Regions from separate parts of the Arthrobacter sp. KNU-44 genome, predicted to be linked through region 1. Evidence: riboswitches for the same ligand, from Rfam matches in the RefSeq annotation. Region 1 holds a riboswitch; each other region holds the start of a gene.

Region 1 (9,839 bases):
ATGCATGCCCCGGAGTTGTTGCCCGAGTTTCTGGCGGCCTGCGAGCAGCTGCCGCTACCGCTGATTAGCATTCCGTATCCATTGCCCTTCATCGCTATCGCGCGAGCGGTGGCCGAGGCCTCCTTGTTGGAGGAATCACGGCGGCTGCGTCAGACGGCCCGGGTCTATGACCTGCTCCGTACGGCGGGAACATCCGGGGACCATTGGCAGGGCCTTATCCAAGGCCTCGAGGCCGAGCTCGATGCGGATCTATTCGTCGTGGACCGGCGCTGTCTTCATCCCTGGCATCCGGATGGTGAGCCTCTGCCGGACTTCCTGGAGGCGGAATTGGCCCCCTTGACGGGGCATATACCCATGACCGGGAAGAAGTTCCAATGGCATCGGCTGCGGGACCGGCACGTGTTGATGATGGACATCCCTACCCACGCCAATGCGGTGCTGGTGGTGCTGCCGAAAAGCGATCCGCACCCTGACGCCGTCGTGCTTCTGCATGCGGCAACGGTGCTGGGGCTGGAACTCTCACGGTCGGCCCTGTCCTTGGAAGGCCGGCATCGCCTGGCGGGCGAATTCCTCTTGCAGGCGTTCGATGGACGTCTCGGGCTCGCGGAACTGGAGGTCAGGCTCGCCGCTCTTGATGTTCCGGCGCAGAATTTGGTGGTTGTTTCGATAGGGGACGACGACGGCGAGCGGCTGGCGAACATTCACGTCGAACTGTGGCGTCACGGCCTTCAGGCCGCTTGCCTGAGGCGTTTCAACACACTTCATGTGGCGATATCAGCAGCGGTGGCCGATGACGTATTGATCCACTGCGCAGGGCCCGAGGTTCGGATTGGCATCAGCTCCCCTACGTCTGCGGGTGGCATCCAACGAGCACTGCAGGAATCGCTGTGGGCGCTCGGTTCAGCGAAAGGCAATGCCGTAAACCTGTCCCGTTACGCCGAGGGGCCCTCGTGGCTGGGGCTCACCAGTTTCGAGGAGGGGGCGGCGTTGGTTCAGCGGCTGCTCGGCCCGATCTTCACGTATGAACAGAGCCAGGAAGGCGATCTCATCGTGACTTTGAAAACCTACCTGGACGCCCAGAGGTCGTGGCAAAAGACTGCCGCGGCGCTCTTCGCCCATCGACAAACCATCATTTACCGCATCCGGAAAATCAGCGAGTTGACGGGGCTCGACATGACCGAAACATCCACGTTGGCCCAGCTTTGGTTTGCGCTCCAGATACATGAGGCCATGCATAAGTGAACCCCCACCCCGCAGAGGTGGTTGTCATTGTCCGCCTAGGCGCCCGCGCGGAGGGGCACGTCTGCGGCATCCTGGTCCGACTGGAGCTCGTCCTGGAACCTCGCGTAGCGGGCCAGGTGGGCTGGACGGCGGCGCAGGAAGAACCACGCGACACCGAGCATGATGAACCAGGCCGGCGTGACCAGCAGTGCCGTCAGCGTGTCCGACTGGGTGGTCAGCGTCCAGAGCACAAACGCGAAGAACGCGAAGACCACCCACACCATCACGATGCCGCCGGGCATCTTGAACGTGGACGCGATGTGCAGCTGCGGGCGACGACGACGGAATGCGATGTAGCTGGCCAGGATGATGGACCAGACGAAGACGAAGCAGACGGCCGACACGGTGGTGACCATGTCAAAGGCCTTGCCGACGTCCTGTCCCGCGTACATCAGGACGACGCCGGAGAGCAGCAGCACGCAGGAGAGGAACAGGGCGTTGCGGGGAACCTTCCGCCGGGACAGGCCGCTGAAAAGGGCCGGGGCGTCGCCCTCCTGGGCTAGGCCGTACACCATGCGCGAGGTCGAGTAGATGCCGGAGTTGGCCGAGGACATGGCCGAGCTCAGCACCACCAGGTTGACCACGGTGGCGGCTGCGCCGAGCCCAGCCAGGGAGAACATGGCGATGAATGGGCTGTGGCCGGCGGCGAACTGGGTCCAAGGAGTGACGGACATCAGGATGATGAGGGCGCCCACGTAGAACAGGAGCACTCGCACCGGGATGGAGTTGATCGCTCTGGGCAGGTTCTTCTCCGGGTCCTTGGCCTCTGCCGCAGTGGTGCCCACTAGCTCAATGCCCACGAATGCGAAGACCGCGATCTGGAAGCCGGCCACGAAGCCCATGAATTCGTGGGGGAAGAAGCCGCCGTGGCTCCAGAGGTTGGTGAGGCTTGCCGGTCCGGCCTCGGACTGGAACCCGCTGAAGATCATGAACAGCCCTACAACGATCAGTGCTGCAATCGCGATGATTTTGATGAGGGCGAACCAGAATTCTGTCTCGCCGAAGGCCTTCACCGTGGTCAGGTTCAGCAGCAGCAGGATCGCGATAGTGGCCAGGCCCGGGATCCACAGCGGGAGGCTCGGCCAGAGCTCCTTTGAGTAGCCCGCAATGGCAATGACGTCCGCGATGCCGGTGATCACCCAGCAGAACCAGTAGGTCCAGCCGGTGAAGAAACCTGCCCACGGACCCAGAAGGTCTGCGGCAAAGTCGCTGAAGGATTTGTAGTGCAGGTTGGACAGCAGCAGTTCGCCCATGGCGCGCATGACGAAGAACAGCATGAAGCCGATGATCATGTACACGAAGATCACGGACGGGCCGGCCGCGGAGATGGTCTTTCCGGAACCCATGAAGAGGCCTGTGCCGATGGCGCCGCCGATCGCAATCAGCTGGATGTGCCGGTTGCTGAGCTGCCGATCAAGATGGGGTGTTTCACTAGCTATGGCGGGCGGGTGATGAATCGTCATGAGGAACTCCATCGTTCAAGTGGCATTAGCGTGCCACGATGATTCGGGGTTCCTCCCCGCTCTGTATTGGACCTGAGAGATTCCGCGGCCCCGTGCTTTCGCATGGTTCCGCTTTGCACCGTCGGTGAGCCCGGAGTTCCCGGGCTGCTTTCCAGAGTTGCCTTGCCGCGGCGGTACGGGGGCCTGAGAGTTTCCTGGGGAGGATTTGCTCCTACGGCGACTGCAGAATGTACCGGCAGGACTCTCCCGCCGCAGATCATCAGCGTATTCAGTTTGGGTGATGCCCGACTCAGTGTGGGATAGGTCACCAAGGAATGTCAACTCCGGCTATGCTTCGTGATCTCCTCGATTGATGATCCTCTGCCGACGGCTATTTCCGATACCTGATGTTGCCCCTGCGTTGACATTGTGTGTATGGTGTGAGCCGAATCACCCCAAATCTGAATATGCCTTTCGAACCGTGGCGGGAGAGTCCTCCCAGTCATCAACCGGGCAGGCGCCGTAGGAGCAAATCCTCCCCAGGAATCTCTCAGGCCCCCGTACCGCTGCGGCGAGGCAACTCTGGAAAGCAGCCAGGCTTCGGTCCGGCTCACCGACGGTGCAAGCAGGCAACCAAGCCTGCGGAATCTCTCAGGTCCGATACAGAGCGGGGAGGAACCCAAACCGAAGCCGTGCCATTGCGGTCGGCCCTACCTTGGAGTTCCTTTTGACTGTTCAATCAACCCCCACCGCTTTCGCAGACCGACACATCGGCGCACGACGGCAAATCGATGTTGGCATCATGCTCAAAGCTGTCGGCTACGACTCCGTTGACGGCCTGGTGGATGTCGCTGTCCCCGATTCCATCCGCCAGGATGTTGCACTTAGGCTGTCCAAGCACGGCACCGACGCCCTCAGCGAGGTGGAAGTCCTGGCTGAACTTCGCAAGCTGGCGGCCAAGAACAAGACGGCCGTGCAGATGATCGGCCAGGGCTATTACGACACCGTCACTCCGCCGGTGATCCGCCGCAACATCCTCGAATCCCCGGCCTGGTACACGGCCTACACGCCCTACCAGCCGGAAATCTCCCAGGGCCGCCTCGAAGCCCTGCTGAACTTCCAGACCATGGTCCAGGACCTCACGGCATTGCCGGTGGCCAACGCGTCCCTGCTGGACGAAGCCACCGCCGTCGCCGAGGCCGTATTGCTCATGCGGAGGGCCAACAAGTCCGCCTCTGCGGGCAAGACCGTCCTCGACGCCGAATGCCTCCCGCAGACCATCGCCATCGTGAAGGGCCGCGCCGAGGCGCTGGGCTTCGAGGTGGAGATCGCTGACCTGTCCCAGGGCCTGCCCGACGGCGACATCAACGGCATCGTGCTGCAGCAGCCGGGCGTTTCCGGCCGGGTGTTCGACCACTCCGCCGTGATTGCCGCCGCCAAGGAACGCGGCGCCCTCGTCACCGTGGCGGCGGACCTCCTCGCGCTCACGCTGATCACGCCTCCGGGTGAGCAGGGTGCTGACATCGCCGTCGGCTCCACTCAGCGCTTTGGCGTACCGCTGTTCTTCGGCGGCCCGCACGCCGCGTACATGGCTGTCCAGAAGGGCCTCGAGCGCTCGATGCCGGGCCGCTTGGTGGGCGTTTCCAAGGACGACGCCGGCACTCCCGCCTACCGCCTCGCCCTCCAGACCCGCGAGCAGCACATCCGCCGCGAGAAGGCGACGTCCAACATCTGCACCGCGCAGGCCCTGTTGGCCATCGTGTCCTCGATGTACGCCGTCTACCACGGCCCCGATGGCCTGAAGGCGATCGCCGAGACGGCCCACAACCACGCCCGCACGCTCGCCACCGCGCTCAAAGTCGCCGGCCGCGAACTCGTCTCCGATTCCTTCTTCGACACCGTCACCGTCCGCGTCCCCGGCAAGGCCGGGAAGGTCATCGCCGCCGCCGAAGCGCGGGGCATCAATCTGCGGATCATCGACGCCGACACTGTGGGCGTCTCCGTTGACGAAACCACGACGTCGGAAGTGCTGTCCGCAGTGGCCGTCGCCTTTGGCGCCGGTCCCTTGAAGACCGCTTCCGGCTTCGAGTTGCCGGAGGCCGTGGTCCGCAGTTCTGATTTCCTGCAGCACCCGGTGTTCAACACGCACCGTTCCGAAACCCAGCTGCTGCGCTACATCCGCAAGCTGTCGGACCGCGACCTGGCGCTGGACCGCACCATGATCCCGCTGGGTTCGTGCACCATGAAGCTGAACGCCACCGCCGAGATGGAAGCCATCTCCTGGCCGGAATTCGCCTCGATCCACCCCTTCGCCCCGGATTCCCAGACCGAGGGCTGGCGCGAACTGATCGAAGATCTGGAAGCTGACCTGACGGAGATCACCGGGTACGACCAGGTCTCCATCCAGCCCAACGCCGGTTCCCAGGGCGAACTCGCGGGCCTGCTGGCCATCCGCGGCTACCACCACTCCCGCGGCGAGGCCCAGCGCAACGTCTGCCTCATCCCGGCGTCCGCCCACGGCACCAACGCCGCCTCGGCAGTGCTGGCCGGCATGAAAGTGGTCGTGGTGGCCACCGCGGCCGACGGCACCATCGACCACGCGGACCTGCAGGCCAAGATCGACGCCACCGGCCGTGCTTTGTCTTGCATCATGATCACTTATCCGTCCACGCACGGCGTGTACGACGCCGACGTCCGCGAAATCTGCGACTCGGTGCACGCGGCCGGCGGCCAGGTGTACGTGGACGGCGCCAACCTCAACGCGCTCGTGGGCCTGGCCCAGCCGGGCAAGTTCGGGGGCGACGTGTCCCACCTGAACCTGCACAAGACCTTCTGCATCCCGCACGGCGGCGGCGGACCCGGTGTTGGCCCGGTCGCGGCCAAGGCGCACCTTGCACCCTTCATGCCCGGCGATGCGAACAAGGCAGCACACGAAGACGGCGCTTCTTTGCCAGGGACTGGCGTGGCCATCTCCGCCTCGCGTTACGGCTCCGCCGGCGTCCTGCCGATTTCCTGGGCCTACGTGAAGCTCATGGGCGGCGAAGGCCTGACCGAGGCCACCAAGTCCGCGCTGCTTGCCGCGAACTACATCGCCTCGCGCCTCAACGAGTACTTCCCCGTTCTCTACACCGGTGAAGGCGGGCTCGTGGCCCACGAGTGCATCCTGGACCTGCGCGAACTGACGGCTCGCACCGGCGTTACTGCTGAGGACGTGGCCAAGCGCCTCATCGACTACGGTTTCCACGCTCCCACCCTGGCGTTCCCGGTGGCGGGCACCCTCATGGTGGAGCCCACCGAATCCGAGGACCTCGGGGAGATCGACCGATTCATCGAAGCCATGATCACCATCCGCAAGGAAATCGACCAGGTCGCGAACGGCGACTTCACGGTGGAGAACAGCCCGCTGCGCCACGCACCGCACACCGCGGCCGCCGTCGTCTCCTCGGACTGGAACCGTGAGTACTCCCGCGAGCAGGCCGTCTTCCCTGTCCACCTCAAGCAGGACAAGTACTTCCCGCCCGTCGGCCGCATCGACGGCGCCGCAGGCGACCGCAACCTGGTCTGCTCCTGCCCTCCGATCGAAGCCTTCGAGAACTAAAGGACTCCTCACGATGACTGAGAACTACACTGCGCTCTACGAAGAGCACAAGAAGCTCGGCGCTTCCTTCACCGATTTCGGTGGCTGGCAGATGCCCCTGAAGTACTCCTCCGAACTGGCCGAGCACCACGCCGTCCGCCAGTCCGCAGGCCTGTTCGACCTTTCCCACATGGGCGAAGTCTGGGTCAGCGGCCCGGACGCGGCCGCTTTCCTGGACTACGCCTTGGTGGGCAAGATCTCCGCCATGTCGATCGGCAAGGCCAAGTACTCGCTGATCTGCCAGGAAGACGGCGGCATCATCGACGACCTCATCACCTACCGCCGTGGCGATTCCAAGTTCCTGGTGGTTCCAAACGCCGGCAACGCCAAGGTTGTTGCCGAGGCACTGGCGCAGCGGGCTGCCAACTTCGACGTCGTCGTCGAGGACGCCTCCGCAGCGACCTCGCTGATCGCCGTCCAGGGTCCCAAGGCGGAAGAAATCCTCCTGCGTTTGGTCCCGGCGGAACAGCACGCCCTGGTCACCGAGCTGAAGTACTACGCCGCCGTCGAGGTGCCCTTCACCTTTGCCGGGAGCATCACGGAACTGCTCCTCGCCCGCACCGGTTACACCGGTGAGGACGGCTTCGAAATCTTCGTGGACAACGATGCCGCCGCCCTGTGGCAAGCAATCGCGGCAGTTGCCCAAGACGGCGAGCTGATCCCCGCCGGCCTGGCCTCGCGTGACTCCCTGCGTCTCGAAGCCGGCATGCCGCTCTACGGCAACGAGCTCTCCCGCGAAGGCAACCCCTTCTCGGCGGGCCTGGGCCCGGTCGTCTCGCTCGCCAAGGAAAGCGACTTCGTAGGCCGCGCCGCCCTCGAAGCCCTGAAGGCTGAGGGCGCCGGATCCACCAGCGGCCGCAAGCTGGTTGGCCTCAAGGGCCTGGGCCGCCGCGCCGGCCGCAGCCACTACCCGGTCCTCAAGGACGGCGTAGTGGTCGGCGAAGTCACCTCCGGCCAGCCCAGCCCCACCCTCGGCTACCCCGTGGCGTTGGCCTATGTCGACGTCGAACACGCCGAGCCAGGCACGGCCCTGGACGTAGACCTGCGCGGCAAGGCTGAACCGTTCGAGGTTGTCGCACTGCCGTTCTATAAGCGGGTTAAGTAGGCCGTGTCGCCTTAAGCCCGTCGGCTTCGGTGGGTGGCTGGGAGCCGCGGGACGGAAGAATCCTCCGCGTGCTCGGTCGCGAAGACGCCCGCTGGGCGGACGTGACGCTCCCGGTGGGTTGCGTGACCGTGGTTGCGTTTAGCCCGTCGGGTCCGACATCCTCTGCATGCTCGGTCGCGAAGACGCCCGCTGAGCGGACGTGTCGCTCCCTTAGACGCATGCTGCCGGATGCCGGCACCCGATGGGGCCCTGCATCTCACCTGCGGCTCAGCTCACCTCCGGTTTAGCTTATGGAGGATGAGCTACCTGCCGAGGGTGAGGCCCACGGGAACCACGGGCCCATAACTGAATCCCGAAGGGCCAGCGTTCTTTTCCGGAACGGTGAGCCCCGAAAACTGAACAAGCCTCTAGCGGTGGGGGAGCGGCATCCGGCAGCGTGCGTCAAAGCGACGAAGGAGCAGCACGCAGAGGATGGCGGCCCCCGCCGCGTAACCTGACCACAACTGTTTTCTTAGACCAACGCAAAGGAAAAAACATGGCAAAAGTTGCACCTGAACTCCAGTACTCCGACGAGCACGAGTGGGTTGCCCGCGAAGCCGGCAATCTTGTGTCCGTCGGCATCTCCGCCGTGGCCACCGATGCCCTCGGCGACATCGTGTATGTTGACTTGCCCGAGGTTGGTTCCGCTGTGACTGCGGGGGAGACCTGCGGCGAGGTGGAGTCCACCAAGTCCGTCTCTGACCTGTACTCCCCGGTGACGGGGGAGGTCACGGAAGTGAACTCCGCCGTCGTCGACGATCCTGCGCTGATCAACAACGATCCGTATGGTGCGGGCTGGCTCTTCAAGGTCGCCGCCGAGTCCGACGGTCCGCTGCTTTCCGCCGAGGAATACGCTTCCAAGAACGGTGGCGAGCTGTGAGCGCCGCGACCGGGGCCGCGGGCACCGAGAACATTGTGTTCGAGCAGGTCGTTTCGCCGTCCCTGGACGCGGTGTTGTCCGTGCTGGATCCGGAGATCGCGGCGAAGATCGACGATGAGCTGAACCGCCAGCGGTCGGGCCTGGAAATGATCGCCTCCGAGAACCACACCGCGGTGGCCGTGATGCAGGCGCAGGGTTCGGTGCTGACGAACAAGTATGCCGAGGGCTACCCGGGAAAGCGCTACTACGGTGGCTGCGAGCACGTGGACGTCATCGAGCAGCTCGCGATCGACCGGGTGAAGGCCCTCTTCGGTGCCGGGTACGCGAACGTGCAGCCGCACTCCGGCGCGCAGGCGAACGCTTCGGTGATGCACGCCCTGATCAAGCCGGGCGACACCATCATGGGCTTGAACCTGGCCCACGGCGGTCACCTGACCCACGGCATGCGGATCAACTTCTCCGGCCGCCTGTACAACGTGGTCCCGTACCAGGTCCGTGAAGAGGACCACCGGATCGACATGGCCGAGGTGGAGCGCCTGGCGCTGGAGCACAAGCCGGCGCTGATCGTGGCGGGCTGGTCCGCCTATGCGCGGCAGCTGGACTTCGCGGAGTTCCGGCGGATCGCGGACCTGGTGGGCGCGTACCTCATGGTGGACATGGCGCACTTCGCCGGCCTCGTGGCCGCGGGGCTGCACCCGTCCCCGGTCCCGCACGCGCACGTGACGACGTCGACGACGCACAAGACCCTCGCGGGTCCGCGCGGGGGGATCATCCTTTCCAACGATGCCGACATCGCCAAGAAGATCAACTCCGCGGTCTTCCCGGGCCAGCAGGGCGGCCCGTTGGAGCACGTGATCGCCGGCAAGGCCGTGGCCTTCAAGATCGCCGGCTCGGAAGAGTTCAAGGAACGCCAGGAGCGTGTGCTGGCCGGTGCCCGGATCCTGGCCGAACGCCTCGTCCAGGACGACGTCACGGCCAAGGGGATCTCCGTGATTTCCGGCGGCACCGACGTGCACCTGGTGCTCGTGGACCTGCGCCACTGCGAACTCGACGGCCAGCAGGCCGAAGACCGCCTCGCAGCGATCGAGATCACCGTGAACCGCAACGCGGTTCCCTTCGACCCGCGCCCGCCGATGGTCACCTCCGGCCTGCGGATCGGCACCCCGGCACTGGCCACCCGCGGTTTCGGTGAAGCGGCGTTCCGCGAGGTTGCGGACATCATCGCCGAGGCACTGATCGCCGACGCCGGCGCGGACCTCTCCGGCCTGCGTCACCGCGTGGAGGCACTCGCCGCCGCGCACCCGCTTTACCCCGGCGTCGCGAACCTCAGCTGAGGCTCTCTTTTGGGCCGTTGGGTCCGGCCAGCGTGTCGGAACCAACGGCCCGTCGGGACCGGCATCCTCTTTCCATTCAACGGAAGCTGATCGGTCTACCTTGAGCCGCCCGACGTAAGCT
Region 2 (9,839 bases), 1.1 Mb from region 1:
GACGGAGTAGATGTGCAGCAGGCCTTCGCGGATTTCCTCTTCGGTCCGGGAGGCGCGCTCGTTGATGAACATGATGTCCGAAATGCCAAGCCCCTTGGAAGAACAGCGGCCCATGAGTTCGGCGGCGGTGCGGAAGGGCAGCGGGAGTTCCTTCTTGGACTCCTCCAGTTCCTTCTGGGCTGCGTCCTCTTCGCCTTCGCGGACGATGAAGCCGCCGCCCACAGAGAAGAAGGTGGCCTCGTGCAGCACCTCGCCATCGGCGTCGGACACGGAGAACTTCATCCCGTTCGTGTGCCGGGGCAGGACCGTGAGGGGGTGCAGGATCATGTCCGCTTCCCCGTACGGCAGCGCCACCCCCGACTCGGGATCGACGGCGCCGCAAAGGTTCAGTGTGCCGGTTTCGGCGATCGAGGCGAGCCGCTCCTCCACTTCCTCGGGGAGGATCTCCTCGGGGTGGTAGCCCTCCAGGCCCAGCAGCACCGCCGTCATCGTGCCGTGCCCGCGGCCCGTAGCAGCCAAGGAACCGTACAGATCAACGCGCAGGGACGCCACCCGTTTCAGGGCACCGGACTCCTTCAGCTCACCTGCAAAGACCGCAGCAGCCCGCATCGGCCCCACGGTATGCGAACTCGAAGGACCAATCCCAATAGAGAAAAGATCGAAGACGCCAACAGCCATGTCGGTTCCTAACTAGATATATGCACGGGGACGGTGGGTGAGGTGAGCGGCGCGGCCCCTTTGGGACCGACATCCGGCAGCGGGCGTCTAAGGGAGCGTCACGTCCGCTCAGCGGGCGTCTTCGCGCCCGAGCCCGCAGAGGATGCCGGCCCCGACGGACCGTTGGTTCCGACACGCTGGCCGGACCCAACGGCCCAAAAGAGAGCCTCAGCTGAGGTTCGCGACGCCGGGGTAGAGCGGGTGCGCGGCGGCGAGTGCCTCCACGCGGTGACGCAGGCCGGAGAGGTCCGCGCCGGCGTCGGCGATCAGTGCCTCGGCGATGATGTCCGCAACCTCGCGGAACGCCGCTTCACCGAAACCGCGGGTGGCCAGTGCCGGGGTGCCGATCCGCAGGCCGGAGGTGACCATCGGCGGGCGCGGGTCGAAGGGAACCGCGTTGCGGTTCACGGTGATCTCGATCGCTGCGAGGCGGTCTTCGGCCTGCTGGCCGTCGAGTTCGCAGTGGCGCAGGTCCACGAGCACCAGGTGCACGTCGGTGCCGCCGGAAATCACGGAGATCCCCTTGGCCGTGACGTCGTCCTGGACGAGGCGTTCGGCCAGGATCCGGGCACCGGCCAGCACACGCTCCTGGCGTTCCTTGAACTCTTCCGAGCCGGCGATCTTGAAGGCCACGGCCTTGCCGGCGATCACGTGCTCCAACGGGCCGCCCTGCTGGCCCGGGAAGACCGCGGAGTTGATCTTCTTGGCGATGTCGGCATCGTTGGAAAGGATGATCCCCCCGCGCGGACCCGCGAGGGTCTTGTGCGTCGTCGAGGTCGTCACGTGCGCGTGCGGGACCGGGGACGGGTGCAGCCCCGCGGCCACGAGGCCGGCGAAGTGCGCCATGTCCACCATGAGGTACGCGCCCACCAGGTCCGCGATCCGCCGGAACTCCGCGAAGTCCAGCTGCCGCGCATAGGCGGACCAGCCCGCCACGATCAGTGCCGGCTTGTGCTCCAGCGCCAGGCGCTCCACCTCGGCCATGTCGATCCGGTGGTCCTCTTCACGGACCTGGTACGGGATGACGTTGTACAGGCGGCCGGAGAAGTTGATCCGCATGCCGTGGGTCAGGTGACCGCCGTGGGCCAGGTTCAAGCCCATGATGGTGTCGCCCGGCTTGATCAGGGCGTGCATCACCGAGGCGTTCGCCTGCGCGCCGGAGTGCGGCTGCACGTTCGCGTACCCGGCACCGAAGAGGGCCTTCACCCGGTCGATCGCGAGCTGCTCGATGACGTCCACGTGCTCGCAGCCACCGTAGTAGCGCTTTCCCGGGTAGCCCTCGGCATACTTGTTCGTCAGCACCGAGCCCTGCGCCTGCATCACGGCCACCGCGGTGTGGTTCTCGGAGGCGATCATTTCCAGGCCCGACCGCTGGCGGTTCAGCTCATCGTCGATCTTCGCCGCGATCTCCGGATCCAGCACGGACAACACCGCGTCCAGGGACGGCGAAACGACCTGCTCGAACACAATGTTCTCGGTGCCCGCGGCCCCGGTCGCGGCGCTCACAGCTCGCCACCGTTCTTGGAAGCGTATTCCTCGGCGGAAAGCAGCGGACCGTCGGACTCGGCGGACACCTTGAAGAGCCAGCCCGCACCATACGGATCGTTGTTGATCAGCGCAGGATCGTCGACGACGGCGGAGTTCACTTCCGTGACCTCCCCCGTCACCGGGGAGTACAGGTCAGAGACGGACTTGGTGGACTCCACCTCGCCGCAGGTCTCCCCCGCAGTCACAGCGGAACCGACCTCGGGCAAGTCAACATACACGATGTCGCCGAGGGCATCGGTGGCCACGGCCGAGATACCGACAGACACAAGATTGCCGGCTTCGCGGGCAACCCACTCGTGCTCGTCGGAGTACTGGAGTTCAGGTGCAACTTTTGCCATGTTTTTTCCTTTGCGTTGGTCTAAGAAAACAGTTGTGGTCAGGTTACGCGGCGGGGGCCGCCATCCTCTGCGTGCTGCTCCTTCGTCGCTTTGACGCACGCTGCCGGATGCCGCTCCCCCACCGCTAGAGGCTTGTTCAGTTTTCGGGGCTCACCGTTCCGGAAAAGAACGCTGGCCCTTCGGGATTCAGTTATGGGCCCGTGGTTCCCGTGGGCCTCACCCTCGGCAGGTAGCTCATCCTCCATAAGCTAAACCGGAGGTGAGCTGAGCCGCAGGTGAGATGCAGGGCCCCATCGGGTGCCGGCATCCGGCAGCATGCGTCTAAGGGAGCGACACGTCCGCTCAGCGGGCGTCTTCGCGACCGAGCATGCAGAGGATGTCGGACCCGACGGGCTAAACGCAACCACGGTCACGCAACCCACCGGGAGCGTCACGTCCGCCCAGCGGGCGTCTTCGCGACCGAGCACGCGGAGGATTCTTCCGTCCCGCGGCTCCCAGCCACCCACCGAAGCCGACGGGCTTAAGGCGACACGGCCTACTTAACCCGCTTATAGAACGGCAGTGCGACAACCTCGAACGGTTCAGCCTTGCCGCGCAGGTCTACGTCCAGGGCCGTGCCTGGCTCGGCGTGTTCGACGTCGACATAGGCCAACGCCACGGGGTAGCCGAGGGTGGGGCTGGGCTGGCCGGAGGTGACTTCGCCGACCACTACGCCGTCCTTGAGGACCGGGTAGTGGCTGCGGCCGGCGCGGCGGCCCAGGCCCTTGAGGCCAACCAGCTTGCGGCCGCTGGTGGATCCGGCGCCCTCAGCCTTCAGGGCTTCGAGGGCGGCGCGGCCTACGAAGTCGCTTTCCTTGGCGAGCGAGACGACCGGGCCCAGGCCCGCCGAGAAGGGGTTGCCTTCGCGGGAGAGCTCGTTGCCGTAGAGCGGCATGCCGGCTTCGAGACGCAGGGAGTCACGCGAGGCCAGGCCGGCGGGGATCAGCTCGCCGTCTTGGGCAACTGCCGCGATTGCTTGCCACCGGGCGGCGGCGGCATCGTTGTCCACGAAGATTTCGAAGCCGTCCTCACCGGTGTAACCGGTGCGGGCGAGGAGCAGTTCCGTGATGCTCCCGGCAAAGGTGAAGGGCACCTCGACGGCGGCGTAGTACTTCAGCTCGGTGACCAGGGCGTGCTGTTCCGCCGGGACCAAACGCAGGAGGATTTCTTCCGCCTTGGGACCCTGGACGGCGATCAGCGAGGTCGCTGCGGAGGCGTCCTCGACGACGACGTCGAAGTTGGCAGCCCGCTGCGCCAGTGCCTCGGCAACAACCTTGGCGTTGCCGGCGTTTGGAACCACCAGGAACTTGGAATCGCCACGGCGGTAGGTGATGAGGTCGTCGATGATGCCGCCGTCTTCCTGGCAGATCAGCGAGTACTTGGCCTTGCCGATCGACATGGCGGAGATCTTGCCCACCAAGGCGTAGTCCAGGAAAGCGGCCGCGTCCGGGCCGCTGACCCAGACTTCGCCCATGTGGGAAAGGTCGAACAGGCCTGCGGACTGGCGGACGGCGTGGTGCTCGGCCAGTTCGGAGGAGTACTTCAGGGGCATCTGCCAGCCACCGAAATCGGTGAAGGAAGCGCCGAGCTTCTTGTGCTCTTCGTAGAGCGCAGTGTAGTTCTCAGTCATCGTGAGGAGTCCTTTAGTTCTCGAAGGCTTCGATCGGAGGGCAGGAGCAGACCAGGTTGCGGTCGCCTGCGGCGCCGTCGATGCGGCCGACGGGCGGGAAGTACTTGTCCTGCTTGAGGTGGACAGGGAAGACGGCCTGCTCGCGGGAGTACTCACGGTTCCAGTCCGAGGAGACGACGGCGGCCGCGGTGTGCGGTGCGTGGCGCAGCGGGCTGTTCTCCACCGTGAAGTCGCCGTTCGCGACCTGGTCGATTTCCTTGCGGATGGTGATCATGGCTTCGATGAATCGGTCGATCTCCCCGAGGTCCTCGGATTCGGTGGGCTCCACCATGAGGGTGCCCGCCACCGGGAACGCCAGGGTGGGAGCGTGGAAACCGTAGTCGATGAGGCGCTTGGCCACGTCCTCAGCAGTAACGCCGGTGCGAGCCGTCAGTTCGCGCAGGTCCAGGATGCACTCGTGGGCCACGAGCCCGCCTTCACCGGTGTAGAGAACGGGGAAGTACTCGTTGAGGCGCGAGGCGATGTAGTTCGCGGCAAGCAGCGCGGACTTGGTGGCCTCGGTCAGGCCTTCGCCGCCCATGAGCTTCACGTAGGCCCAGGAAATCGGCAGGACGCCGGCGGAGCCGTAACGCGAGGCGGAGATGGCCACGCCAGTCCCTGGCAAAGAAGCGCCGTCTTCGTGTGCTGCCTTGTTGGCGTCGCCGGGCATGAAGGGTGCAAGGTGCGCCTTGGCCGCGACCGGGCCAACGCCGGGTCCGCCGCCGCCGTGCGGGATGCAGAAGGTCTTGTGCAGGTTCAGGTGGGACACGTCGCCGCCGAACTTGCCCGGCTGGGCCAGGCCCACGAGCGCGTTGAGGTTGGCGCCGTCCACGTACACCTGGCCGCCGGCCGCGTGCACCGAGTCGCAGATTTCGCGGACGTCGGCGTCGTACACGCCGTGCGTGGACGGATAAGTGATCATGATGCAAGACAAAGCACGGCCGGTGGCGTCGATCTTGGCCTGCAGGTCCGCGTGGTCGATCGTGCCGTCGGCCGCGGTGGCCACCACGACCACTTTCATGCCGGCCAGCACTGCCGAGGCGGCGTTGGTGCCGTGGGCGGACGCCGGGATGAGGCAGACGTTGCGCTGGGCCTCGCCGCGGGAGTGGTGGTAGCCGCGGATGGCCAGCAGGCCCGCGAGTTCGCCCTGGGAACCGGCATTGGGCTGGATGGAGACCTGGTCGTAACCGGTGATCTCCGTCAGGTCAGCTTCCAGATCCTCGATCAGTTCGCGCCAGCCCTCGGTCTGGGAATCCGGGGCGAAGGGGTGGATCGAGGCGAATTCCGGCCAGGAGATGGCTTCCATCTCGGCGGTGGCGTTCAGCTTCATGGTGCACGAACCCAGCGGGATCATGGTGCGGTCCAGCGCCAGGTCGCGGTCCGACAGCTTGCGGATATAGCGCAGCAGCTGGGTTTCAGAACGGTGCGTGTTGAACACCGGGTGCTGCAGGTAGTCCGAAGTTCGCTCGACAGCGGCCTCCAGCGCGAAGCCCTCGCCGTCACCGGACACCGTCGCGCCGAAGGCGGCGACGACACCAAAAGCATCAAGGACGCCGCCGACGATTTCCTTTGTTGTGGTCTCATCGACGGAGACGCCGACAGTGTCCGCGTCGATGCCGCGCAGGTTGATGCCCTTGGCCTCGGCGGCAGAAACGATCCCCGCAGCCTTGCCCGGGACGCGGACGGTGACGGTGTCGAAGAAGCTGCGGTGCAGGACCTCAAGGCCCGCGGCCTTCAAGGACGCTGCCAGGGTGCGGGCGTGGTTGTGGGCCGTCTCGGCGATCGCCTTCAGGCCATCGGGGCCGTGGTACACGGCGTACATCGAGGACACGATGGCCAACAGGGCCTGCGCGGTGCAGATGTTGGACGTCGCCTTCTCGCGGCGGATGTGCTGCTCGCGGGTCTGCAGGGCGAGGCGGTAGGCGGGAGTGCCGGCGTCGTCCTTGGAAACGCCCACCAAGCGGCCCGGCATCGAGCGCTCGAGGCCCTTCTGGACAGCCATGTACGCGGCGTGCGGGCCGCCAAAGAACAGCGGAACGCCAAAGCGCTGGGTGGAGCCGACGGCGATGTCGGCACCCTGCTCACCCGGAGGCGTGATCAGGGTGAGGGCGAGGAGGTCCGCGGCGACGGTGACGAGGGCGCCGCGTTCCTTGGCGGCGGCAATCACGGCGGAGTGGTCGAACACCCGGCCGGAAACGCCCGGCTGCTGCAGCACGATGCCGTTGATGTCGCCGTCGGGCAGGCCCTGGGACAGGTCCGCGATCTCCACCTCAAAGCCGAGCGCCTCGGCGCGGCCCTTCACGATGGCGATGGTCTGCGGGAGACAGTCGGCGTCGAGGACGGTCTTGCCGTCATGGGCCGTCTTGTTCTTGTTGGCGCGGCGCATCATGAGGACTGCTTCGGCAACCGCGGTGGCTTCATCCAGCAGTGAGGCGTTGGCGATAGGCAGGCCCACGAGGTCCTGGACCATGGTCTGGAAGTTCAGCAGGGCTTCGAGGCGGCCCTGGGAAATTTCCGGCTGGTACGGCGTGTAGGCCGTGTACCAGGCCGGGGATTCGAGGATGTTGCGGCGGATCACCGGCGGAGTGACGGTGTCGTAGTAGCCCTGGCCGATCATCTGCACGGCCGTCTTGTTCTTGGCCGCCAGCTTGCGAAGTTCAGCCAGGACTTCCACCTCGCTGAGGGCGTTCTGGAGCGTCAGCGCGACGTCCTGGCGGATGTCATTGGGAACCGCGGTGTCTACGAGCGAATCGACACTGTCGTAGCCAACAGACTTGAGCATGATGTCAATGTCGGCTTGGCGGCGGGTGCCGATATGCCGGTCAACGAACGTAGTGGAGGTTGAACTAACCGTCACGAAGGAACTCCATAAATAAGGCGGCGCAGGGTGCGCCACAGCTAATCGGGTTCCTCCCCGCTCTGTATTGGACCTGAGAGTTTCCGCGAAACCGTGCTTGTGGCACTGTTCCGCTTGCACCGTCGGTGAGCGCGCGTCAGCGCGCTGCTTTCCAGAGTTGCCTTGCCGCGGCGGTGCGTGGGCCTGAGAGATTCCTGGGGAGGATTTGCTCCTACGGCGCCTGCATCACATGCCTGCAGGACTCTCCCGCCGCAGATCAAAGGCGTATTCAGTTATGTGAATGAGATCGTGGTTGCCGGTGACGGCTGCCACAACTCCCAATTGTCCTACGGACTGCCCGCGTCCGCAAATGTGGTCACCGCCCCCGCCCGACTTCCCCAACTAACTCGCACTAGATGTCGTTTTGGAGCCTCTAAACGACAACAACTGCGGGGGCCCACGCCGCCAGGGTTCCCTGGCCGAGCTTGCGAGGCGAGGGTGGCGGTGGGGACAGTTGGGCCGCACCCTCAGTCACGGAGGCGTTCGACGGCGGCCAGCAGCGCACCGACGTCGGCGCTCCTCGCGCTGGCCTTGACTTCCGTATCACCGGCGCCGCCTTCAAGCATTGCGTTGAAGTAAAGTCCATCGCCCATGTACCGGACCGCTTTGGCCATCTCGGGCCCCACTTCCTCGGCGAGCACATCGAGCCATTGTTGCTGGATCCCGGCGAAACGCCTGCGGGTTTCTTCATGGGCTACTTCCGCGAGCCGCGTGGCGGCCACGAACACCCGGTCCAACGGAGTATCCGCCCACAGGGAAGACTTGATGAAGAACGCGGCCGCACCTTCGGGGGCTGCCTTCATTGCCTCGATATCCAGAGCAGCCAGCCCGTCCATGCGTTCGAGCAAGGAGCTGATCATGGCTTCCTTGTTGGGGAAATGGTAGAGCAGGCCGCCCTTGGAGACGCCTGCGCGCTTGGCGACGGCGTCCAGGGTCGCAGCCCGCTCCCCCACCTCGATCAGGAGGGCTTCAAAGGCATCCAGGACAGCGTCCCGGGCAATAGGTTTTCGCGGCATGGTGTCCATCATCCCTTAGTTCGATGCGGCAGTTCGATGAGTCAGATTGAAACTATACCGTCCAGACGGTACAGTTATCTCCATGTTCACGCCGTCCACAACCCAGCACCCCCGCACCCCTTCGATCCAATCCGCCCCGTGGCGCGATTGGGCTGCCCTGGCACTCCTGATGTTCCCCGTGCTGCTGGTGGCTGTGGACAATACGGCGCTGACATTCGCCCTGCCGCAAATCGCCCGGTCCTTGGAAGTAGGGGGCGTGCAGCTGCTGTGGGTCGTCGACGCCTACCCGCTGGTGCTTGCAGCCCTATTGGTGTCCATGGGAAACCTGGGAGACCGGATCGGCCGTCGCCGCTTGCTGTTGATCGGCAGCACGGGCTTCGCCGCCGTTTCCGCGGCCACCGCCTTCGCGCCGTCGGCTAAATGGCTCATCGCCGGACGCGCCAGTATGGGCATCTTCGGAGCCATGCTCATGCCGTCCACGCTGTCCTTGATCCGCAACATCTTCCCGGACCCGAACCGCCGCCGGCTCGCCGTGGCAGTGTGGGCCGCAGGATTCTCCGGCGGCGCAGCCCTCGGGCCGATCTTCGGCGGTTGGCTCGTGGAGCACTTCTGGTGGGGTGCCGTGTTCCTGGTTGCGGTGCCATTGTTGCTGCCCCTGCTCGCCTTTGGCCCCTCCCTCATTCCCGAGTCCAAGGATCGCAACCCGGGCAAGCCGGACGTTCCCAGCGTTGTGCTGTCCATCCTGACCATGGCCCCCGTGGTTTATGGCATCAAAGAGGCCGCCGTACACGGTTTTGGCCCTGGACCCGCGGCCTTCATGGCGTTCGGCCTGGCCATGGGAATCGTCTTCGTCCGGAGGCAGGGCTCTTTGGCATCGCCCATGTTGGACGTACGGCTTTTCCGGAACAAGGTCTTCAGCACGGCCATCACGGCCAACGTCTTGTCCCTGTTCTCAATGACCGGCTTCATTTACTTCTTCGCGCAGCATTTGCAGCTCGTGGAAGGCCAATCCCCCATGCAGGCGGGGATCTCGATGGTTCCGGCGCTGCTGGCCACCATCGTGGCGGGCCTGGTGGTGGTTCCGCTGGTCAAGCGGATCCGCCCGGGCCTGGTGGTGGCATCGGGCTTGGCGCTGAGCGCAGTTGGATACCTCGTGGCCGCCCTGGGCAACCACAGCCAGGGTCCGGGGTACCTTTTGACGGCACTCCTACTGCTGGCCATCGGGGTTGGCTCGGCGGAGACCATCTCCAACGACCTGATCCTCGGCGCGGTTCCTGCCGACAAGGCGGGCGCTGCATCGGCGATCTCCGAAACGGGCTACGAGCTCGGTTCATTGCTGGGCACAGCCGTCCTTGGCTCCATCCTGACGGCGTCCTACCAACACCACTTGCTGCTTCCAGGCGAATTGTCCGGCCACGCGGCCGAACGCTCGCGGGAGACGCTCGCCGGAGCCGTGGACACCGCGGCAACGCTGCCCCAGCCTATGGGCGATGCCCTGACATCCGCCGCGCGTGCGGCGTTTGAATCCGGCGTCCACATCACGGCGGCGATCGGGCTGGTACTGATGGCGGGAGCGGCAGTCCTTGCCGCCGTCGTGCTCCGCCGCGTGCCGACCG
Region 3 (9,839 bases), 330 kb from region 1:
GCCGGCTCGAGCTGGGGGAGCTGGAGAGCCTTCCGGCCCTCCTCGACGCCGTCCCCGTGCCCGACGCCGTCGCGCTCGCCGCCGGGCGGCCCGCCGTCGAGCCCTCCGCTGCAGTTCCGCCCGCTGCTTCCGACGCTCGCTCACTAATGGGGGCTTTTTCGGAAAGGCTCCCGCAGCCGATTCTCTTGAAAATGGCAGCACGGCGACGGAAATCGCGACGCCGGTGGGCGGCTCTGGTGGGTGCCGTGGCCGCCGCTTGCCTTGGCTTGGGCATACTGGCCGGGCCGGTGTTGAACCAGCCACCTAAACCTGACGCCAGCTACTCGGTGCAGACGGACAACGGCCTGCAGCTCACTGTGGGGCTCGTCAGGAAGGCGTGGGGAACCGAGCTGCAACTGGAAGGCCGCAGCATGCCGCCGCAAGGCACGATGTACCTGTGGGTCAAGGGTCGCGACGGCACGGAAGAAATGGCCTGCGGTTGGACCGCGACGTCCAGCGGCCACATCAAGGTCACGGGCGCGACGCCGGTCCAGCTTGCCGGGATTTCGGGCGTGGAACTGCGCGATGACAACCAGAAGACCGTCGCCGTGATTTCGGTCCCGGGGAGCTAGGGGTCCCCAGGACCTAGGTGGTCAGCGGTGAGCGGTCAGGCGGACGCAGGTTCGCTGGCTTCAGGATCGGGCAGGTCGTTTCGCTCCCAGGTGGGCATGTCCAGTCGGTTGAAACTGTAGAGATGTATTCCCGCGACGCCGTCCGGGTGCGCAGTGAGTTCGGAAACCAGGCCTTGCGGTGAGTACTTGTCTCCGCCGAGAAGCTTGCGGGCGAGGGTTCCTTTATTGCTGAGGAACTTCAGGGATGTCCCGACGCCGATCTGGGTTGCCAGGGCCAGCAGTTTGGTCCGGGGAACTGCCCCGGCAATCCCAGCCCATACGGGAAGCTCGACGCCTTCCCGGCGCAGGAGTGCTGAGTAGTCGAGGATCGTCGGGGTGGAGAAGCACATCTGCGTGACAACGTGCGTCGCCAGGTGTTGTTTGGCCAACAGTGCGTCCAGCAAGTCCAGCCCGCTCACGGAAGGATGCCCCTCGGGGTAACCGGCGATGCCCGCTGTGATGGTGCCACCGGTGTACTCGGCGATGTCCGCCAAGAGGGGAAGGCTCGATCGGTAGGGGCCGGCACCAAGAGGTCCGTCTCCACCGATGGCGAAGACCTCCGTGATCCCGACGGCCCCGCAGTCCCGGAGGATGCCGGAAAGCTGCGCCCTGTGCTCCAGCCCGCGCGCCGAGACGTGCGGAATCACGTTGTAGCCCAGGAGGCTGAGCTTGACGGAAGCCTCCATGGTCCGCGCGATGCCGTGATGGGGCAAGCAGGTGACTGTGAGCGTTGTGGAAAGCGGCACTGCGGCCTGGACTTTCTCAACGATTCCGTCTGAGGGAATGATTTCAATCCGGGTGGGGAACATGCTGGCTCCTTGCCGATCAGGCCGTCGCGTGGTGTGCGAGGAGGGTGCGGGCTTCCTGGCGGGTGGTGCCGGAGTCCTGGATGCCTTCGGCGATGTGGGCGAGGTGGGCAGGGATTTCGCGGCCTTTCTTGCGCATCGCGGTGGCCCAGAGGCGTCCGGCGCGGTAGGAGGAGCGGACCAGGGGGCCGGACATGACGCCGAGGAAGCCGATTTCCTCGGCTTCGGTGGCGAGGTCGACGAATTCCTGGGGTTTGACCCAGCGGTCCACGGGCAGGTGCCGTTCGGAGGGGCGCAGGTACTGGGTGATGGTGATCAGGTCGCACCCTGCGGCGTGCAGGTCGGTCATGACTTCGGAGATCTCTTCGCGGGTTTCGCCCATGCCCAGGATCAGGTTGGATTTGGTGACCATGCCGGCGGCCCGGCCCTGGGTGATGACGTCCAGGGAGCGGTCGTAGCGGAACGCGGGGCGGATGCGTTTGAAGATCCGGGGCACGGTTTCGACGTTGTGCGCGAAGACCTCGGGGGCGGAGTCGCAGATCGCTTGGATGTGTTCGGGTTTGCCGGAGAAGTCGGGGATGAGCAGTTCGACGCCGGTGCCGGGGTTCAGTTCGTGGATCTTGCGGACGGTTTCGGCGTAGAGCCAGACGCCTTCGTCTTCCAGGTCGTCGCGGGCGACGCCGGTGACGGTGGCGTAGCGCAGGGCCATGGCCTGGACGGAGCGGGCGACCTTGGTGGGTTCGAACATGTCCACGGGGGAGGGTTTGCCGGTGTCGATCTGGCAGAAGTCGCAGCGGCGGGTGCATTCGGAGCCGCCGATCAGGAAGGTCGCTTCCTTGTCTTCCCAGCACTCGAAGATGTTCGGGCAGCCGGCTTCCTCGCAGACGGTGTGCAGGCCTTCTTTTTTCACGAGGTTCTTCAGGCCCACGAATTCCGGGCCCATCTGGACCTTGGCCTTGATCCACTCGGGTTTGCGTTCGACCGGGACGGCTTTGTTGCGCTGTTCAACGCGCAGCAGCTTACGGCCTTCAGGTGCCAGGGTCATGAGGAACTCCATAATTCAGGTGGCGCGGACGCACCACGATGATTCGGTTCCTCCCCGCTCTGTATTGGACCTGAGAGTTTCCGCGTTGCCGCCTCGCGGCTGGACGCTTGCACCGTCGGTGAGTCCGGTTGCCCGGGCTGCTTTCCAGAGTTGCCTTGCCGCGGCGGTACATGGGCCTGAGAGATTCCTGGGGAGGATTTGCTCCTACGGCGCCTGCTGAAACGTACCGGCAGGGCTCTCCCGCCGCAGATCATAAGCGCGTGCCACCTTTCGGTGACACGTCTCACATGGTATCCGGTGCCTGTGCGGCACGCAAAGAGCTGAGTCATTGATTCCTGACGTTGGCTGATGTACCTTGGCGCCAAGGAATCCGACATCCTTGCCGGATGACCGTCGAAAAGGTCGACGCCATGGCAGGAACCTCAACAGCTCCCCTCCGCATTTCGATGCACAATTCGGGTCGAGCCGCACCGAAGGTCCTCGCCGCCCTGTCGGTGCTGGCAGTCTTGTTTTGCGGCATCAGTACCGCTTCCCCGGTTCTTGCGGCCACGCCCTGCTGGGACATCAGCGGTACTTGGACGACGGTCCAGGGCGGCTCCCGGACCTTAACGTTCACCTTCCAACAGAACGGCAACCAGGTGAGCGGCACTGCCGGCGACACCAGCCTCAGCGGGACCTTCACCGGAAACGTTACCGGCGACCACGTCGACGTGATCGTGGTGTGGAACGCCCAGCGCGCCAACGGCTCCACCCTCGAAGGCGAGTACGAGGCCACCATCTCGGCCGGGACGCTGACCGGGACGACCCACGACGTTGCCAATCCCTCCAGCCACGCCACATGGACCGCTACCGGTGGCCCGACCAAGGCCTGTGCCGGAGCCACCGCGACGCCCACCGGCTCGGTGACGCCCACCAGCGCGGCGACGCCAACCGGCTCGCCCACGTCGACCAGCTCGCCCGCCTCGACCGACTCGAATGAGGCCGCGGCGGAAGCGGCCATCCTCCAAGCCCTGGAGAGCACCGGGCACACTAGCGTGCCCGCTACGGAAGGTCTGAATACCAGCGGCGCCCAAGCGATTGAAGGCGCCTTCAGGGGGCTCTTCTCGAAGAACGACGACGTCGCCAATGCCCTGGTCTTCCAAGCCGGTCTGCTGGCGTCGTCGGACGGCTCGGATGGGAGGCCCAGGTTCCCGGGCGTCCGGGCATGCATGCCCATCATCCTGCGCATGGCTTACAACGGGGTTACCGGTCCGGATGCTGCTGCACGTGCATCAGCGCTGTTGGCGGGCCGTCGCCTGCTGCTCTACCTCCTGGGACGGGACTTCGCGGTCACCAAGGGGGCGGCGTCGTGACTCCGTGCCGGATCCTCGTCGTCCTCGTCGCTTTCACAGCAACGTCAGTGGCCCTCGCGGCCTGCCAGGGGCCCCGGCCTAGTTCCCCCAATTCTTCTCAGGTGATGCCTCCCTCTTCCCAGGTAACGAGATCAGGGCCGCCGCAAAGCGCAGGGCTCACCCTGACCCCGCCGGCGGGGTGGGCGAACCGGGTACTGCCCACCCTCGGCGGGATCGTGCTGGCCGGGACGGAAGCGGACCTGACTGCCCAGACCCCGGCCGGGCCGAGGCTGACCGCGGTGCCGAACACGGCGGCGCCCACGGCCGACAAGCTGATCGCCAACCTCGACACGGGCGCGCTGTTCGCGCCGACGGCCACCCAGCAGACCTTCGGCCCGTACGAACAGGTCCCGGTGCTGCGTTTCATGACGGCGGCCACCCCCAGCGACGGCGAAACCGTCGAGATCATGGCAATCACGGTTGCTCCCCACGAGGCCTATTTGATGACGCTGGAGGCGCCTTCGTCGAGCTGGAATACGGCACAGGCAACACTCGAGGGGATCGTGGCGTCCGCCTCGATCAACGCGGAGCTCTTCCCGAAATAACCGCTTCCACCCCTGGTTAGATCCTGCGATAGCTAAGGTCGAAGATCATGCGTCCGGCCTCGTGGGCCTTGTTTTCGAAACTCGTGCGGATGCGGCCATCGAAGCGCGGAGCCCATCCGCCCATGTGATCCACTCCCTCGTTGGGGCCGGTGTGCTCGGTGCTGACCGGTGCGCGGCCTTCCTTGACGGGGGCCCCGCCCACCATGGATTCGACGCCGGATTCCCACACTTGGGTGAGGGGGCTGTCTGCGCCGGTCCGCTCGCCGTCGTGCACGTTCTCAAACTCGGTAGAGCCTGCAAGGACCTCGCGGACGTGGATGGCGTAGTTGGACCAATCTGTGGCGATCCGCCACAGGCCACCCTTCCCGAGGGACCGCGCAGCGAGTTCGGCGAACGCGGGCTGGATAAGGCGGCGTTTGTGGTGCCGGGATTTGTGCCACGGGTCCGGGAAGAAGACCCAGAGCTCGCTGACCGAGCCCGCGGGGAGCATGGTGGCCAGGACCTCGGGGGCGTTGGCTTCCACGACGCGGACGTTGCTGAGTCCGCGACTGTTGATCTTGATCATGGTGTTGGCCAGGCCTGGGGTGTAGACCTCCACTGCGAGGAAGTCCTTGTCCGGGTTCTCTTCTGCCGCGTGGCATACGGCGTCGCCGAGTCCCGAACCGATTTCGACGATCAGCGGTGCTTTGCGCCCAAACTCGGCTTCGGCGTCGAACACGTAGTCCGGGTGCACGGATGTGTTGGCGACATGCCGCGGAACCTGGATGGCCCAGCGGTCCGAGTGCTCTTCCCACGCTGCTTGGCGGCGCCCCTGAAGGCGCGTCCCGCGGCGCACGAAACTGACCGGCCGGCCACCATAGGTGCCGAAGGAGGCCTGGCTGCCCGGGGTCACGGGGCGCGAAGACTGCGGTGTTTCGGGGGAATCTGGGGTTTCACTCATCTCCTCCAGAATACCGTTGCAGGACCAAACGCCCGCGGCGGAACTTGCGTACGACCCCGTCACGAGGCCGCCCTGCACGGGTGTGACTGCCAGAATGGGTTGGTGACCCCCGCTTCAGGCTCCCCCAAGAACACCAAGCCGCACCCCGGCGTCCCCGAGATCCTCGTCGACGCCGAGATCGACGAGCTTCCCGCCGCCGAGCCCACGCAGGTCAAGACGCGCGGCGGACTCGTCTTCCTGGGGATCTGCCTGGTGCTCATCGGCCTGAATCTGCGGACGGTTTTTTCGAGTTTTTCGGCAGTCCTTCCGGAAGTCACCGCCGACGCCGGGCTGCCGGGCTGGGCGGTGGTGGTTCTCACCACTGTGCCGGTGACCTTGTTGGGCGTCTTCGCGCCGCTGGCGCCGATCCTGGCCCGCCGATTCGGTGCCGAGAGAGTATTGCTCGGCGCGATGGCAGTGCTGACAGCGGGGCTGCTGCTCCGTCCTGTGGACCTCGCCGGCGCCGGGCACTTACCGGCCCTCCTTGCCGGTACCGCGGCGTGCGGCGCCGCGATCGCGCTATGCAACGTACTGCTGCCCGGCGTAGTCAAGCGTGACTTCCCGCATCGCCTTGGGCTCATGGGCGGGCTATATACGACGGCGATTTGCGCGTCTGCCGCGCTTGGCGCCGGTTTCACCTATCCCGTCTTTACCGCGGCCGGGCACTGGACCTCGGCGCTGTGGTTCTGGGCGCTGCCCGCCGCCGTCGTACTCTTGCTTTTCCTGCCGCTCGCGATCCGCCAGCATCCCGTCCGGCACAGCGCGGCCGACGGCGGTACGAACGTCTGGCGTTCCGTCGTCGCCTGGCAAGTCACCATCTTCATGGTGTTGCAAGCGATGATGTCCTTCAGCGTGTTCGCCTGGTTGGCGCCGATCCTGCGTGATCGTGGGATCGACGGCGGGACGGCCGGTTTGATCGTGTCCGTGTCGATTGTGCTGCAGATGCTTGGTTCGTTCATCGCTCCTGGGCTCGCGGCACGTTTCAAGGACCAGCGAGTCATCAACACCGTGGTGGCGCTCATGACCGGCGGCGGCTTCGCCTTGAGTATTTTCGGCCCCACGGACCTGATCTGGGTGTGGACCGGGCTGTTGGGCCTGGGCCAAGGGAGCCTCACGGCCGTGGCGTTGACCATGATCATGCTGCGTACCCGCGATTCCCATACCGCGGCGCACCTTTCCGGCATGATGCAGGGCGTCGGCTATGGCTTGGGCTCCACGGGAACCCTGATGGTCGGCCAGTTGCACCAAGCGACCGGCGGATTCGCGGCGGCCGGCATCCTGTTCCTCGTGGTGGGATCCCTCGCGGCCTTCTTCGGCTTCCGCGCGGGCCGGAACCGCTACGTCGGCTAGCCCAACTAGCTCGCAGTTGTTGTCGTTTTGAGGGCTCTAAACGACAACAACTGCGAGTCAGTTGGGTTCAAGCGGGGGGAGTTTAGTGCGTCAGGTCCTTGCCCTTGGTTTCCGGGATCATGAAGGCGAACGCGATTCCGATGGCCAGCAGGATCACGGCGTACACGTTGAACATATTGGCCTGGCCGATGCTGCCGAGCCACGTCTGCAGGTACGGGGCCGTGCCACCGAAGACCGCAACGCAAATGGAGTACGGGACGCCGACACCGACGGTGCGGATCTTGGTCGGGAACAGCTCGGCGTACACGGCAGGGACAATCGAGGCGCTGCCGGCAATGAAGAACAACATCACAGACATCGAAACGGCCAGCTGCCAGGGCGAATCCTTCAGGAGCCACGTCATCGGGAAGTGCAGCAAAGCCGCACCTGCAGAGCTCATGATCAGCACGGGCTTGCGGCCGATGCGGTCGGACAGCTTGCCCCAGAACGGGAGCGACGCAATGAACGCGATGTTGCCGATGACGCCGGCCCACAGGGCTGCTCCACGGTCCATCTTGAGTGTGCTGGCCGCGTAGCTCGGCGCCACGACGCCCCAGATGTAGTAGACAACGGTGAGGCCAACGGTCAGCCCGATAACCTGAAGGGCCTGCTTGCGGTACTTGACGATCTGCGGCCACATGGGCTCGCGCTTTTCCGTGGGCACCTCGGCTTCGAATGCCTCGGTCTCCTTCATCTTGGCCCGCATGACCAAGGCGTAGACGCCTAGGGCGCCGCCCACCAGGAACGGGACGCGCCAGCCCCAGGCGTTCATGTCGGCCTTGCTCAGCACACCGGTCAGGATGGCGCCCAGCAGGGTTCCGGCCAGAATGCCGGCGGTGCCGGAGGTGTAGATAAGCGTTGCCCAGAAGCCGCGCTTTTCCTTGGGTGCCATTTCGGACAGGTACGTTTGCGACGACGGCAGCTCGCCACCGTGGGCGAGGCCCTGGATGAGGCGGGCCACCAGGAGCATGACGGAAGCCAAGGCTCCGACCGCCTGGAATGTCGGCGCGATACCGATCAGCAGGCTGCCGACAGCCGCGAGGCCGACGGCGAACGTCATGGACGTCTTGCGGCCGATCCTGTCGCCGATCCAACCGAAGACGAAGCCGCCGAACGGCCGGGCCACGAATCCGACGGCGAAGATCGCCAGGGTGGAGAGGACCGCGGACGTGGGGTCGGCACTGCTGAAGAGCGCACTGGCGATGAAAGGCGAGAACGTGGCGTAGATGGCCCAGTCGTACCATTCGACGGCGTTGCCGATGCCGGTGCCGATGAGGGTTCGCAGATGGGATTTGTGAACCTGGACTGTGGCTGAAGTGCCAACGGTGGCGGTCATATCTTGCTCCAAGGCTGGGTTGATGGTTAGTTGCCGGCGGCGAGGGTGGCGATGCGGGAGACCGCGAGCTCTGCGTAGAGCGCCGCACCATCGGAGAGGACGCCGTCGTCGAACGTGGCGTACGGGGAGTGATTGAACGCTGAGGTGGTGTGGTCCACGCTCCGCGGCACTGCGCTGAGGCCCACGAAGGTTCCCGGAACTTCGGCCAGAACCCGGGAGAAATCCTCCGAGCCACTGATGGGCGTGGCCCAGCGGGAGAGTCGCGAATCGCCGAACATGCCGGAGATGACGTTCTCGGCGGTGTGGGTCTCGTCCTCGTCAGTGACGGTCATGGGGTATTCGCCGCGGTAGTCGACGTCCACCTCCAGGCCGTGCGCGGAGGCGATGCCCTTGAGGAGCTGCGGGATGGAGGTCATCATCCGCTCGCGGGAGGCTTCCGAGAAAGTGCGGATGGTGGCTTCGAATCGGGCAGATTCGGGGATGATGTTGCGCTTGGTGCCGGCCTGCAGCACTCCCACGGTCAGGACTACGGGATCGAACATGTTGAACTGCCGCGTGATCATGACCTGCAGCGCAGTCACCATTTCTGCCGCTGCCGTGACGGGATCCTTGGCCGAATGGGGCGCCGAACCGTGCCCACCGGCACCCAGGATGGTGACGAAAAGCCCGTCAGAGGCGCTCATCATCACTCCAGGCTTGGTGCAGAACTGGCCATACGGTTCCAGGGAGGAGAAGACATGCATGCCGTAGGCGGCGTCAACACGGCGGCCTGCGGCGTCCAACACGCCTTCGCGGATCATGTGGCCCGCGCCGTCGAAGCCTTCTTCGCCGGGCTGGAACATCAGCACGACGTCGCCCGCTAGCTGATCGCGCCGTTCGGCCAGCAGGGTTGCGGCTCCGGTGAGCATGGACGTGTGGAGGTCGTGGCCGCAGGCATGCATGGCGCCGTCGATCTTCGAGGAGAACTCGACGCCGGTGCGCTCCTGGACGGGAAGTCCGTCCATGTCGGCGCGGAGCAACACAGCGGGCTTCCGGGCCGAAGCGTGAGGCGCGCCGCCGCGCAAGACGGCAGTGACCGACGTCGTGCTCTCGCCAAGGGTGATTTCGTACGGGAGTCCGTCGAGCGCCTTGAGCACCTTTTCCTGGGTGCGCGGGAGGTCCAGGCCGATTTCCGGTTCCTGGTGGAGCTCGTGACGGAACCGGGCGATTTCTCCCTGCATCTCTTTGGCGTCTGAGGCGATCGACATCTGTTCTCCTGTTTCCTGAACGTTTGGTAGGTATCCATAGCCATTGTGAAGTGACTAGCCTCACAATCTTTAAAAGCACTGGAAAAATTCAGGAATATGCCAGAATTAACAGGAATCATGCATCACTTAGGAGAGGGTCGCTGATGGAACTCAGTGAAGAGGACCTCCGGTTGATCAATGCCCTCCAGATCTCGCCGCGGATCAGTTGGTCCGACGCCGCCGAGGTCCTGGACGTCCACGCCACCACTTTGGCCTCCCGATGGGACCGGCTGCGCGAGTCCGGAGCGGCCTGGACCACGGCGCACCTCATGGGCGACCCCAAGCATGCCTGCCTTGCCCTGTTGGACGTGGACTGCGAAATGCACCTCAGGCCCGAGGTCACGGCCGCGCTCGCAGCGATTCCGGAGATCATCACGGTTGAGGAGGCGGCCAGCAACCGTGACCTCATGCT

What was found. A riboswitch is a leader RNA that binds a small molecule or an ion and turns the genes downstream of it on or off. The one in region 1 is predicted to bind glycine.
Region 2: linked by a shared signal. The riboswitch ahead of gcvP (aminomethyl-transferring glycine dehydrogenase) and the one ahead of gcvP (aminomethyl-transferring glycine dehydrogenase) in region 1 are both predicted to bind glycine.
Region 3: linked by a shared signal. The riboswitch ahead of lipA (lipoyl synthase) and the one ahead of gcvP (aminomethyl-transferring glycine dehydrogenase) in region 1 are both predicted to bind glycine.

The regions. Positions count from the first base shown of each region.
Region 1 is NZ_JBPXNG010000002.1:2,286,802-2,296,640, forward strand. It holds gene ACSVHC_RS11655 (PucR family transcriptional regulator) at 1-1,242, shown strand, start outside; gene cycA (D-serine/D-alanine/glycine transporter) at 1,278-2,744, opposite strand; glycine riboswitch at 2,796-2,904, opposite strand; glycine riboswitch at 2,906-3,003, opposite strand; glycine riboswitch at 3,199-3,299, shown strand; glycine riboswitch at 3,300-3,399, shown strand; gene gcvP (aminomethyl-transferring glycine dehydrogenase) at 3,451-6,321, shown strand; gene gcvT (glycine cleavage system aminomethyltransferase GcvT) at 6,335-7,465, shown strand; gene gcvH (glycine cleavage system protein GcvH) at 8,001-8,384, shown strand; gene glyA (serine hydroxymethyltransferase) at 8,381-9,718, shown strand.
Region 2 is NZ_JBPXNG010000002.1:1,231,996-1,241,834, forward strand. It holds gene ACSVHC_RS06460 (L-serine ammonia-lyase) at 1-678, opposite strand, end outside; gene glyA (serine hydroxymethyltransferase) at 886-2,223, opposite strand; gene gcvH (glycine cleavage system protein GcvH) at 2,220-2,603, opposite strand; gene gcvT (glycine cleavage system aminomethyltransferase GcvT) at 3,139-4,272, opposite strand; gene gcvP (aminomethyl-transferring glycine dehydrogenase) at 4,286-7,168, opposite strand; glycine riboswitch at 7,221-7,328, opposite strand; glycine riboswitch at 7,330-7,427, opposite strand; gene ACSVHC_RS06485 (TetR/AcrR family transcriptional regulator) at 7,675-8,223, opposite strand; gene ACSVHC_RS06490 (MFS transporter) at 8,306-9,839, shown strand, end outside.
Region 3 is NZ_JBPXNG010000002.1:2,621,446-2,631,284, forward strand. It holds gene ACSVHC_RS13265 (anti-sigma factor family protein) at 1-611, shown strand, start outside; gene ACSVHC_RS13270 (methylenetetrahydrofolate reductase) at 647-1,459, opposite strand; gene lipA (lipoyl synthase) at 1,476-2,501, opposite strand; glycine riboswitch at 2,551-2,654, opposite strand; glycine riboswitch at 2,656-2,754, opposite strand; gene ACSVHC_RS13280 (hypothetical protein) at 2,888-3,853, shown strand; gene ACSVHC_RS13285 (hypothetical protein) at 3,958-4,437, shown strand; gene trmB (tRNA (guanosine(46)-N7)-methyltransferase TrmB) at 4,454-5,377, opposite strand; gene ACSVHC_RS13295 (MFS transporter) at 5,480-6,766, shown strand; gene ACSVHC_RS13300 (MFS transporter) at 6,849-8,141, opposite strand; gene ACSVHC_RS13305 (M20 metallopeptidase family protein) at 8,168-9,388, opposite strand; gene ACSVHC_RS13310 (Lrp/AsnC family transcriptional regulator) at 9,532-9,839, shown strand, end outside.